3 regions of the Rhizobium sp. ZW T2_16 genome follow, and region 3 is predicted to be linked to each of the others. Evidence: predicted binding sites of a transcription regulator. Region 3 holds the regulator's gene; each other region holds the start of a gene.
The links. The regulator LexA, encoded in region 3, represses DNA repair genes until DNA is damaged. The targets are predictions, from matches to a motif close to TGTTCNNNNTGTGTTCNG.
Positions count from the first base shown of each region.

Region 1: ACI3K0_RS04820 (ATP-dependent helicase) is a predicted target of LexA. The motif match lies at 1,397-1,414, and genes of this name have one in related genera.
Region 2: ACI3K0_RS11005 (DNA recombination protein RmuC) is a predicted target of LexA. The motif match lies at 1,221-1,238, and genes of this name have one in related genera.

Region 1 covers NZ_JBJDRG010000001.1:976,676-979,952, forward strand. The annotation lists gene ACI3K0_RS04815 (iron ABC transporter substrate-binding protein) at 19-990, opposite strand; gene ACI3K0_RS04820 (ATP-dependent helicase) at 1,429-3,277, shown strand, end outside.
Region 2 covers NZ_JBJDRG010000003.1:223,855-227,131, reverse strand. The annotation lists gene ACI3K0_RS11005 (DNA recombination protein RmuC) at 1-1,188, opposite strand, end outside; gene def (peptide deformylase) at 1,301-1,816, shown strand; gene fmt (methionyl-tRNA formyltransferase) at 1,873-2,820, shown strand; gene truA (tRNA pseudouridine(38-40) synthase TruA) at 2,820-3,277, shown strand, end outside.
Region 3 covers NZ_JBJDRG010000001.1:238,907-242,183, forward strand. The annotation lists gene kdsA (3-deoxy-8-phosphooctulonate synthase) at 1-701, opposite strand, end outside; gene ACI3K0_RS01155 (VOC family protein) at 706-1,578, opposite strand; gene lexA (transcriptional repressor LexA) at 1,777-2,490, shown strand; gene ACI3K0_RS01165 (ComEC/Rec2 family competence protein) at 2,471-3,277, opposite strand, start outside.

The DNA.
Region 1 (3,277 bases), 740 kb from region 3:
CAGGAAAGGCACCAGCTCTTAGAGAATGCCGGCGGCCGTCAGCATGTCGGTAACCTTGGCATTGTTAAGCTCGGTCGGCTCGACCTTGGGCGCCTGCAAGTCGGCGAGCGGCACAAGCGCCGTGTTGGAGGCTTCGTCCTTGTCGACGGCATATTCGAACGAGGTGCCGTCACGCAGGATCTTCTGGCCGCCCTTGCCGGCAACCCATTTGAGGAAAGCCTGCGCCTGCTGCTTGTGCTTGGAGGATGCGAGAATGCCACCGCCCGAAATCGAGACGAAAGCGCCCGGATCCTGGTTCTTGAAATAGTGCAGCGAGACGTTCTTGCTGTTCTCGCCGGTCTTCGCCTGGTCACTGAAATAATAATAGTGATAGATCACCGCGCCTTCGATTTGGCCGGCATTGACCGCCTTCATCGCCGTCGAGTTGCCGCGGATGGAGGTGAAGTTTTCCTTCATGCCCTTCAGCCATGCCGCAGTCGCTTCTTCGCCCTTCAACTGCAGCAGGGCACCGACGATCGCCTGGAAATCGGCACCCGACGGAGATGCTGCCCAACGACCCTTCCATTCAGGCTTGGCCAGATCCAGCAGCGATTTCGGCAGCTTGTCTTCAGAGAGCTTCGTCTTGTCGTAGGCAAAGACCGTGGAGCGAGCGGCAATGCCCGTCCAATGGCCATTCGCCGGGCGAAACTGTTCCGGCACCTGATCGAGCGTGGCCTTGTCGATTGGCTCGAACAGGCCCTTGCCATCCACCAGCGCCATCGCCGGCGAGTTCTCGGTGAGGAATACGTCTGCCGGAGAGTTTGCCCCCTCCTGTACGATCTGGTTGGCGATTTCCATGTCGCCACCATTGCGAACGGTCACGACGATACCAGTCTCTTCGGTAAAGGCGTCCACCCATTCCTTGGTCAGCCCTTCGTGCTGGGCGTTGTAAATGGTGAGGCTGTCAGCCACCTGGGCTGATGCCGGCGACGAAAGAGACAGGACGGAAATAGCAAAAACGGAAAAGGCGGGCGCTACGCCTGCCAGGAAAGAAGAAGTTTTCAAGATCGCCTCCGTGGAAAACTCACGGTGTTCTCATATCCAAACAGGACAAGGCTGGTCAAGTTTAATCCAGAGAAATCGACACAACAAATCACTATTAAAACAATAAAAACAAAAAGATAAACATCCGATCGAAACATCTCGATCAGCTAAAAAAATCTAGCGGAATGAAGGTTGGCTGGTGAAAAAACAAACTGGCTTGTAGCGGTGCGTCCCTGGTCTGATCGATGCCGGCCCCGATTGCGCCTTGACCCTGACAGACACCTGAACGCCGCTCATCCCAATCCTGCCTTCACCACTACCTCCTCTCTCCACAGCACCATATGCCTGTTCCCGAGCGAATCAGTTACAGCTAACGAACACATCGGGAACAACGTGCGGAATTTGATGTCGGTCGCCTATCTGGAAAAACTGAATGACGCCCAGCGCCGTGCGGTCGAGCATGGTTCGGACGTCCCGAATGGCGGTCCTGCCGGTCCGCTTCTGGTGATCGCCGGTGCCGGCTCAGGCAAGACCAACACGCTCGCACATCGCGTTGCCCACCTGATCGTCTCGGGCGCCGATCCGCGCCGCATTCTGCTGATGACCTTTTCCCGCCGCGCGGCCACCGAAATGGGCCGCCGTGTCGAACGCATCTGCAAGCAGGTTATGGGCGCGAATGGCGGCATCATGTCCGATGCGCTCGCCTGGGCCGGCACGTTTCACGGCATCGGCTCGCGCTTGTTGCGCATCTATGCCTACCAGATCGGCCTCGACCCGGATTTCACCATTCACGACCGGGAAGATTCCGCCGACCTGATGAACCTCGTGCGCCACGAGCTGGGTTTCTCCAAGATGGAAAGCCGGTTCCCGACCAAGGGCACCTGCCTCGCCATCTACTCCCGTGCGGTCAATTCCGAAACACCGCTCGACGAAGTACTGAAAACCTCGTTCCCATGGTGCCAGGCCTGGGAAAAACAGCTGCGCGAACTCTTCGCATCCTATGTGGAAGCCAAGCAGACCCAGAACGTCCTCGATTACGACGACCTGCTGCTCTACTGGGCGCAGATGATGAGCGAACCGTCTATCGCCGAGGATGTTGGCGCCCGCTTCGACCACGTCATGGTCGATGAATATCAGGATACTAACCGGCTGCAATCCTCGATCCTGATGGGCCTGAAACCCGGCGGCCGCGGCCTGACCGTCGTCGGTGATGATGCGCAGTCCATCTATTCCTTCCGCGCCGCGACGATCCGCAACATTCTCGACTTCCCCAATACATTCGATCCGCCGGCCAATATCGTCACGCTGGACCGCAATTATCGGTCGACGAACACTATCCTTGCTGCGGCAAACGGCGTGATCGAGCTTGCGCGCGAACGCTTTACCAAGAACCTCTGGACCGACCGCCAGTCGGAAGAGCGCCCTCGCCTCGTTGCCGTCAAGGACGAGACGGAGCAGGCCAATTACATTGTCGAAAAGGTGCTGGAAAACCGCGAGACCGGCATGACGCTCAAACAGCAGGCCGTGCTGTTTCGCGCCTCGCACCATTCCGGCCCGCTGGAAGTGGAACTCACCCGCCGCAACATTCCCTTCGTCAAATTCGGCGGCTTGAAGTTTTTGGACAGCGCCCATGTGAAGGACATGCTGGCGGCGCTGCGTTTCGCCCAGAACCCGCGCGACCGCGTTGCCGGTTTCCGGCTGATGCAGCTCATCCCCGGCATCGGTCCGCAAACTGCCGGCAAGATCCTCGATGCAATCGCGACCGATCCGGAGCCGCTCGCGGCCCTGCAGGAAATCCCCGCCCCGCCCCGTTCCGGAGCAGACTGGCCTGCCTTCATCGAAATGCTGACCGCCATCCGCAAAAACGAAGGCTGGCCGGCGGAAATCGGCACGGCGCGCGAATGGTACCAGCCGCATCTCGAACGCGTCCATGAAGATGCGGAGACCCGCAAGGCGGACCTTCTGCAACTCGAACAGATCGCCTCGGGTTACGCCTCGCGCGAACGGTTCCTCACCGAACTGACGCTTGATCCGCCGGATGCGACCAGCGATCAGGCTGGTGTGCCGCTGCTCGATGAGGATTACATGATCCTCTCGACCATTCACTCGGCCAAAGGACAGGAATGGCGCTCGGTCTTCCTGCTGAACTGCGTCGACGGTTGCATCCCATCCGATCTCGGCGTCGGATCGACGGCCGAGATCGAGGAGGAACGCCGCCTGCTTTACGTGGCGATGACCCGCGCCAAGGATCATC
Region 2 (3,277 bases), on a different contig from region 3:
TACCCGAAGCCGCAGAAGACCTGTACGGCTCTCGACCGATTTCGGCGGCGGTGCATCTGCCGATTGCTCGGCTTTCGCGGGTGCTTCCAGCTCCAGCGAAGTAATCCGGTTGCCACGTCGGGTCAGTTTCTCGGTAGAGGTCAGTATCTGCTCGACATCCTTTTCCGCGGCAAGGAAATGCGACTGCAGCTTGCGCGTTCTGTCATCTAGCCGCGTCAAATCCTCCATCAGCAGGCCGACCTCGCCCTGAATCAGATGCGCCTGCTCGCGCATTCGCTGGTCTCTCAGCACGGCCTGAATGACCTGGATCGATAGAAGCAGCAGTGAGGGCGAGACGATCACCACGCGGGAGCGCTGAGCCTTCTGCACCACCGCATCGAAATGCTCGTGGATCTCGGCAAAGATCGATTCCGACGGCACGAAAAGAAGCACGGTATCCTGTGTTTCGCCGGCAATCAGGTATTTTTCCGAGACGTCCCTGATATGGACGTCCATATCTCGCCGGAACTGCTGGGCGGCAGCACGCCGCGCGTCGGGCGAGGCGGCCTCGCGAAACGCAGTCCACGCTTCGAGCGGGAATTTGGCGTCGATCACCAGCGGCGGTGCGCCGTTCGGCATACGGATCACGCAATCCGGTCGCGTTCCGTTGGAAAGCGGCGACTGGAAGGAATAAGCCCCGTGCGGCAGGCCGTCGGCCACGATCGTCTCCATCCGGCCCTGGCCGAATGCTCCGCGCGTCTGCTTGTTGGAAAGGATCGCCTGCAGACCAACGACATCCTTGGCCAGCGTCTGGATATTGTTCTGTGCCGCATCGATGACGGCCAGCCGCTCCTGCAGCTTACGCAGGTTTTCATGCGTCGATTTGGTCTGTTCGGTAATCGTCGAGCCCAGCCTGTGGGTCATGCCATCGAGCCGCTGGTTGACGGCATGATTGAGTTCGGCCTGACGGCTGGTGATCGTCTCGGCCATGGCGGCGACACGCCCGTGCATCTCGCCTTGCATCCGCACCAGTTCGGCCAGGCGCGCTTCCGCATCCATCGTGCGCTGCGTCATCTCTTCGCGTTGGCGGCCGCCGCGAAGGATGGCGAAAAGCGCGATGATGACCGCCAGAACGGCGAGAACTGCTCCTATGAGCAGGATTGGTAGTACAAAATCAGGCGGCAGGATATGGGCAAGGATCTCTCTCATGGCGCCACTCTAGCAGATTGCATTAGCAACGAAAGATCAAAACGTGAACATACGCCAAGAAGCATGCTGCATACCTGTTCCATCGACGCAAAAGATGCGCTATGGGGGCGGCATGACAATCAAGCCGCTCATCATCCTTCCCGATCCGCTTCTTAGGCAGGTTTCGGCGCCCATCGAAACCGTTAACGCCGAGCTTCTCAAGCTCGCCGATGACATGCTCGAAACCATGTATGACGCGCCGGGCATCGGTCTCGCCGCGATCCAGATCGGCGTGCCGAAGCAAATGCTCGTAATCGACGTGTCGCGCGAGGACGAAGAGAAGAACCCGCAGGTCTTCATCAACCCGCAGATCGTCAAATCTTCGGATGAGCTCTCGGTTTACGAAGAAGGCTGCCTTTCGATCCCGGATTATTATGCCGAGGTCGAGCGACCGGCTACGATCGGCGTGAAATATGTCGGGCGCGACGGCAAGGAACATATGCTCGAAGCGGACGGCTTGCTTGCCACCTGCCTGCAGCATGAGATCGACCATCTGAACGGCGTGCTTTTCATCGACCACATCTCGCGGCTGAAGCGTGACATGGTAATCAAGAGGTTCACCAAGCTTGCCAAGGGCAAGGCTGTTTAGGTCTCGGTCTACCTGACTGAAAACGGAAGGCGCGTCCGCGAGGCGCGAGAAGTCCCATGTCACTTCGCATCATCTTCATGGGCACGCCGGATTTTTCCGTGCCGACATTGCAGAACCTCAAGCAGGCCGGCCACGAGATCGTTGCGGTTTACACCCAACCGCCGCGCCCGGCCGGTCGCCGCGGGCTTGATCTGACCAAATCGCCGGTGCATCAGGCCGCCGAACTGCTCGGTATTCCGGTTCTCACACCGTTGAATTTCAAGGCGGAAGAAGATCGCCAGACATTTCGCGATTTCGACGCGGATGTCGCGGTCGTTGTGGCCTATGGCCTGCTTCTGCCGGTGGCGATCCTCGAAGGCACGAAGCTCGGTTGCTATAATGGCCACGCTTCGCTCTTGCCGCGCTGGCGCGGTGCAGCGCCGATCCAGCGCGCCATCATGGCCGGCGACGAGAAGACCGGCATGATCGTGATGAAGATGGAAAAGGGACTTGATACCGGCCCGATGGCGCTGACGAGAGAAGTTGAGATCACGCAAGCGATGACGGCCGGCGAACTGCATGACAAGCTCATGCTCGTCGGCGCCCGCGCCATGGTCGAGGCGATGGAAAAGCTCGAAGCCGACGACCTGCCGCTGACGCCGCAGCCGGAAGAGGGCGTCCTTTACGCCGCCAAGATCGACAAGGCCGAAACCCGCATAGATTTCTCCAAGCCGGCGCGTGACGTTCATAACCATATCCGTGGTCTCTCGCCTTTCCCGGGCGCATGGTTCGAAGCCGAGATCAACGGCAAGCCTGAACGTATCAAGGTTCTCAGCTCTGCCATCGGAGAAGGAAGCGGTGCCGCCGGAGAGCTTCTCGACGATACGCTGATCGTTGCCTGCGGCGAGGGCGCCGTGAAGCTCACCCGCCTGCAGAAGGCGGGCGGCAAGCCGCTGGATGCGGCCGATTTCCTGCGCGGCACGCATCTGCCCAAGGGCACCAAACTTCCGGTCGGGGCTGCCTGATGCCGCGGTTCCGCATGACCGTCGAATATGACGGCACATCCTATGTCGGCTGGCAGATGCAGGAAAACGGCCATTCCGTACAGGCTGCCCTGCAGAACGGCATCCTGTCGCTCACCGGCGAAACGGTATCTGTTCGCGGGGCAGGCCGTACCGATTCAGGTGTTCATGCGAGGGGCCAGGTCATCCACGCCGATCTGACCCGCGAGTGGCAACCGTTCAAGCTGCGCAATGCGCTCAATGCCCATCTGATGATGGCGAACGAGCGTGTCTCGATCATCGATGTGCAGCAGGTCTCGGATGATTTCGATGCGCGGTTTTCGGCGGTGAAGCGGCATTATCTCTATCGCATCATCAGTCGCCCGGCACCGCTGGCGATCGAGGCTGGTCAGGCCTGGTGGGTGCCGAAGGAACTCGACCACGAGGCGATGCACGCCGCCGCCCAGATGCTCGTCGGTCA
Region 3 (3,277 bases):
ACGGCCGCACGCGCCAGCGTTTCAACGAATTCGCGCTGGCCACCGCTGGAGCCACCCTGCCCGCCCGGCTGCTGCACCGAGTGCGTGGCGTCAAAGATCACCGGCGATCCGAGCGAAGCCATGATCGGCAACGAACGCATGTCGGAGACGAGCGTGTTGTAACCGAAGGAGGCGCCGCGTTCGCACAGCATCACGTTAGGATTACCGCTCTCGGTAAATTTCGCCTGGACGTTCTTCATGTCCCAGGGGGCCAGGAACTGGCCTTTCTTGACGTTGATCGCCCGGCCGGTCTTGGCGGCTGCGACCAGAAGATCGGTCTGACGCGACAGAAAGGCCGGGATCTGCAGGATGTCGACGGTTGGCGCAACAAGCCCGCACTGCTCTTCCGTATGGATGTCGCTCAGGACCGGGAAGCCGAATTCCTTCTTCAGGTCGGCAAAAATCTCCATCGCATTTTCAAGTCCGATGCCGCGCTTGCCGGAGATCGACGTACGGTTGGCCTTGTCAAAGGAGGACTTGTAGACCAGCCCGATGCCGAGCTTGCCGCAGAGCTCGCTCATCGTGCCGGCGATCATGAAGGCATGATCACGGCTTTCCATCTGGCAAGGCCCCGCGATCAGCGAAAGCCGGCCTGCATTGGAGAATACGACCTTTTTGTCGCCTTCGCCGACCGAAACTTCTGAATTGGGGGAGACTGCCATTCTACTATTCCTCGAAGCCGAACAAAACGCCTTGGCCGGGCGACGGCGACACGAGAACGCGACCATCCCGGCGAATGAATGCGACGTCATTAGCAGCAAGGATGATCTCTGTCACGGCCAGATCAAGACTGCGAAAGATCACGGCCTCCCCTACCAACCCGGCTGCCACCCCTTCGATAGGAAGACCGAAGTCATGCGCAATTTGCTCGCGCCTGAGAACGCGCACGGCTCCCGTTTCAGCCTGGAACACCAGTCCACCTTCAACTTCGATACCCGGCGCTCGCAGCACATTGTCAAAAAAGGCAACCGAAGCATGCGGATCATCACTTGCCAAAATGACTTCCTTCAAACCGGCAACCGAATTGGCATGGATACGCAATTCAGCCATATCCTGAGGGAAAGATACCAGCCGCTGGCAGGAGAAAGTAAAGAAATCAGCCGCACCATCCATCGCGGCAAAAGCAAGCTGGAAACGAGCTTCGACCTCGTCACCGTCCGGAGACTTTACAGCTCTGCCGAATTCGAGGGGCTCACCGCCGGAAATTCCGGCCGCGACATAATGCCGATGATCGTTCGACGCGTCTTCACTGGAGACCACGATGGCCGACAAGCCTTCACGTCCGCGGCGACCGCGATAAGCCAGATCGCGCTCGACAAAGACATTGCCTTTCTTGGCATGAGCCCCCGCCTTGCGCCTGTCCGCAACAGCCAGTGGCTCCAGATAGGTACCGTCTTCAAAAAAAACACAGGCATTGGCCGTACCGAAGGGATGCACGCCGTCAGGCGCGACAGTGAAACCCAAAGACGACAGCCGCTCGCGTGCCTTGCCGAGATTTCCAACAGGCAAAACGAGATGATCGATATTCCTAGCAGTCACACATGTCCCCCAGACTTCTGATCCGCTAGGCGTAGATTGGGCAGACCGCCGGGGAGCGCAAGTAGATTCCGACTGAGAACGTCATTCGGCATCCAAGAAACTGATTATATTGTCACGAAAATTTAAGGACTTGCGGAACACATATGGAACATATAGTGTTCGTTCTGCATTTGTTTCAAATCTGAAGGTGCGCCTCACATGCTGACTCGCAAGCAACAGGAACTGCTTTTGTTCATTCACGAACGGATGAAGGAGTCGGGCGTACCTCCGTCTTTCGATGAAATGAAGGACGCTCTCGACCTTGCGTCGAAGTCGGGCATCCATCGGCTCATCACGGCACTTGAAGAGCGCGGTTTCATTCGCCGTCTCCCCAACAGAGCGCGCGCACTCGAGGTCATCAAGCTTCCCGAAGCCTATGTTCCCACGCTGCAGCCGAAACGCGGTTTTTCACCGAGCGTGATCGAGGGAAGCCTTGGCAAGAAGCCGGCGACGCCTGCTGCCCCGCCTGTCTCCGCCAATGACAGCGCGTCTGCAAGCGTGCCGGTCATGGGCCGCATCGCCGCCGGCGTACCGATCTCGGCAATTCAGAATAATACCCACGACATTTCCGTCCCCGTAGAGATGTTGGGATCCGGCGAGCATTATGCGCTTGAAGTCAAGGGCGACTCGATGATCGAGGCCGGAATTCTGGATGGCGACACCGTCATCATTCGCAACGGCAACACCGCCAATCCGGGCGATATCGTCGTTGCACTCGTGGATGATGAAGAGGCCACACTCAAGCGCTTCCGCCGCAAGGGTGGCTCGATTGCGCTGGAAGCGGCAAACCCGGCTTACGAGACACGAATTTTTCCACCGGATCGGGTCAAGGTCCAGGGCAGGCTCGTCGGCCTCATTCGCCGTTATCACTGACACCGGAATTGTTGCCAACATCAGTTGGCGCTTCTGATCGATAATCCGTTCCTGCTTGATCTGAGACAGCAAACTGCGCCTCAAGACGGCCACTCGATTTTGGTTTGGAAATCCATTCCGGCAGATACGGGTCATAGAGATTGCGTCGCCAGTCGTATTGGCGATGAATGGTCCATGGGCGAACCGTGCCAGCCATTGCTGTCGTGACACTCCATTTTCCGGCTGCCGCCGCCCCGGAAAGATCGATTTCAATTGACCCTGTCTTGCGCAGGCTGGCGCCGCTCAGCATCGGGGTACCAGACCGACAGGAATGGAAACGCGCACGCGGCGCGATAACAAGGCCGGCAACGTCGCAAGCCGCTCCGGCATAACGGCCATCATCAACAACAACGACCAAAACACCTTCCGGTGACATGAATGCGCACCAGGCCTTGAGCTGACATGAGAATCTGACACTCCCTGCCTCCTTCATCAGTCGCTGCGCTTCGATCAGAACGTGTTCCGGAAGTCTTTCACTGGAAGAACCCGGCATATTTTTTAGAATTTCACTTTCCAACATCTCCGGCATAGCCAGCACTGGAAGCTGTCGCGCATACATCCACTGCCCATAGACGAACTCGGAGGGACGTTTCCTGTTGGCGGCAGCACGTTCTGCATCTCGATAAGCAACGAGGTTCCCATCTTCAGCGATGAGAAGACTTGATTGGGCGTGTTGCACCCCCACCCAGAACAGGGCCGCAGCGGTAAACAGGAAAGGTAAGCCCGAATAGCGAAGCCGTGTCCTGAG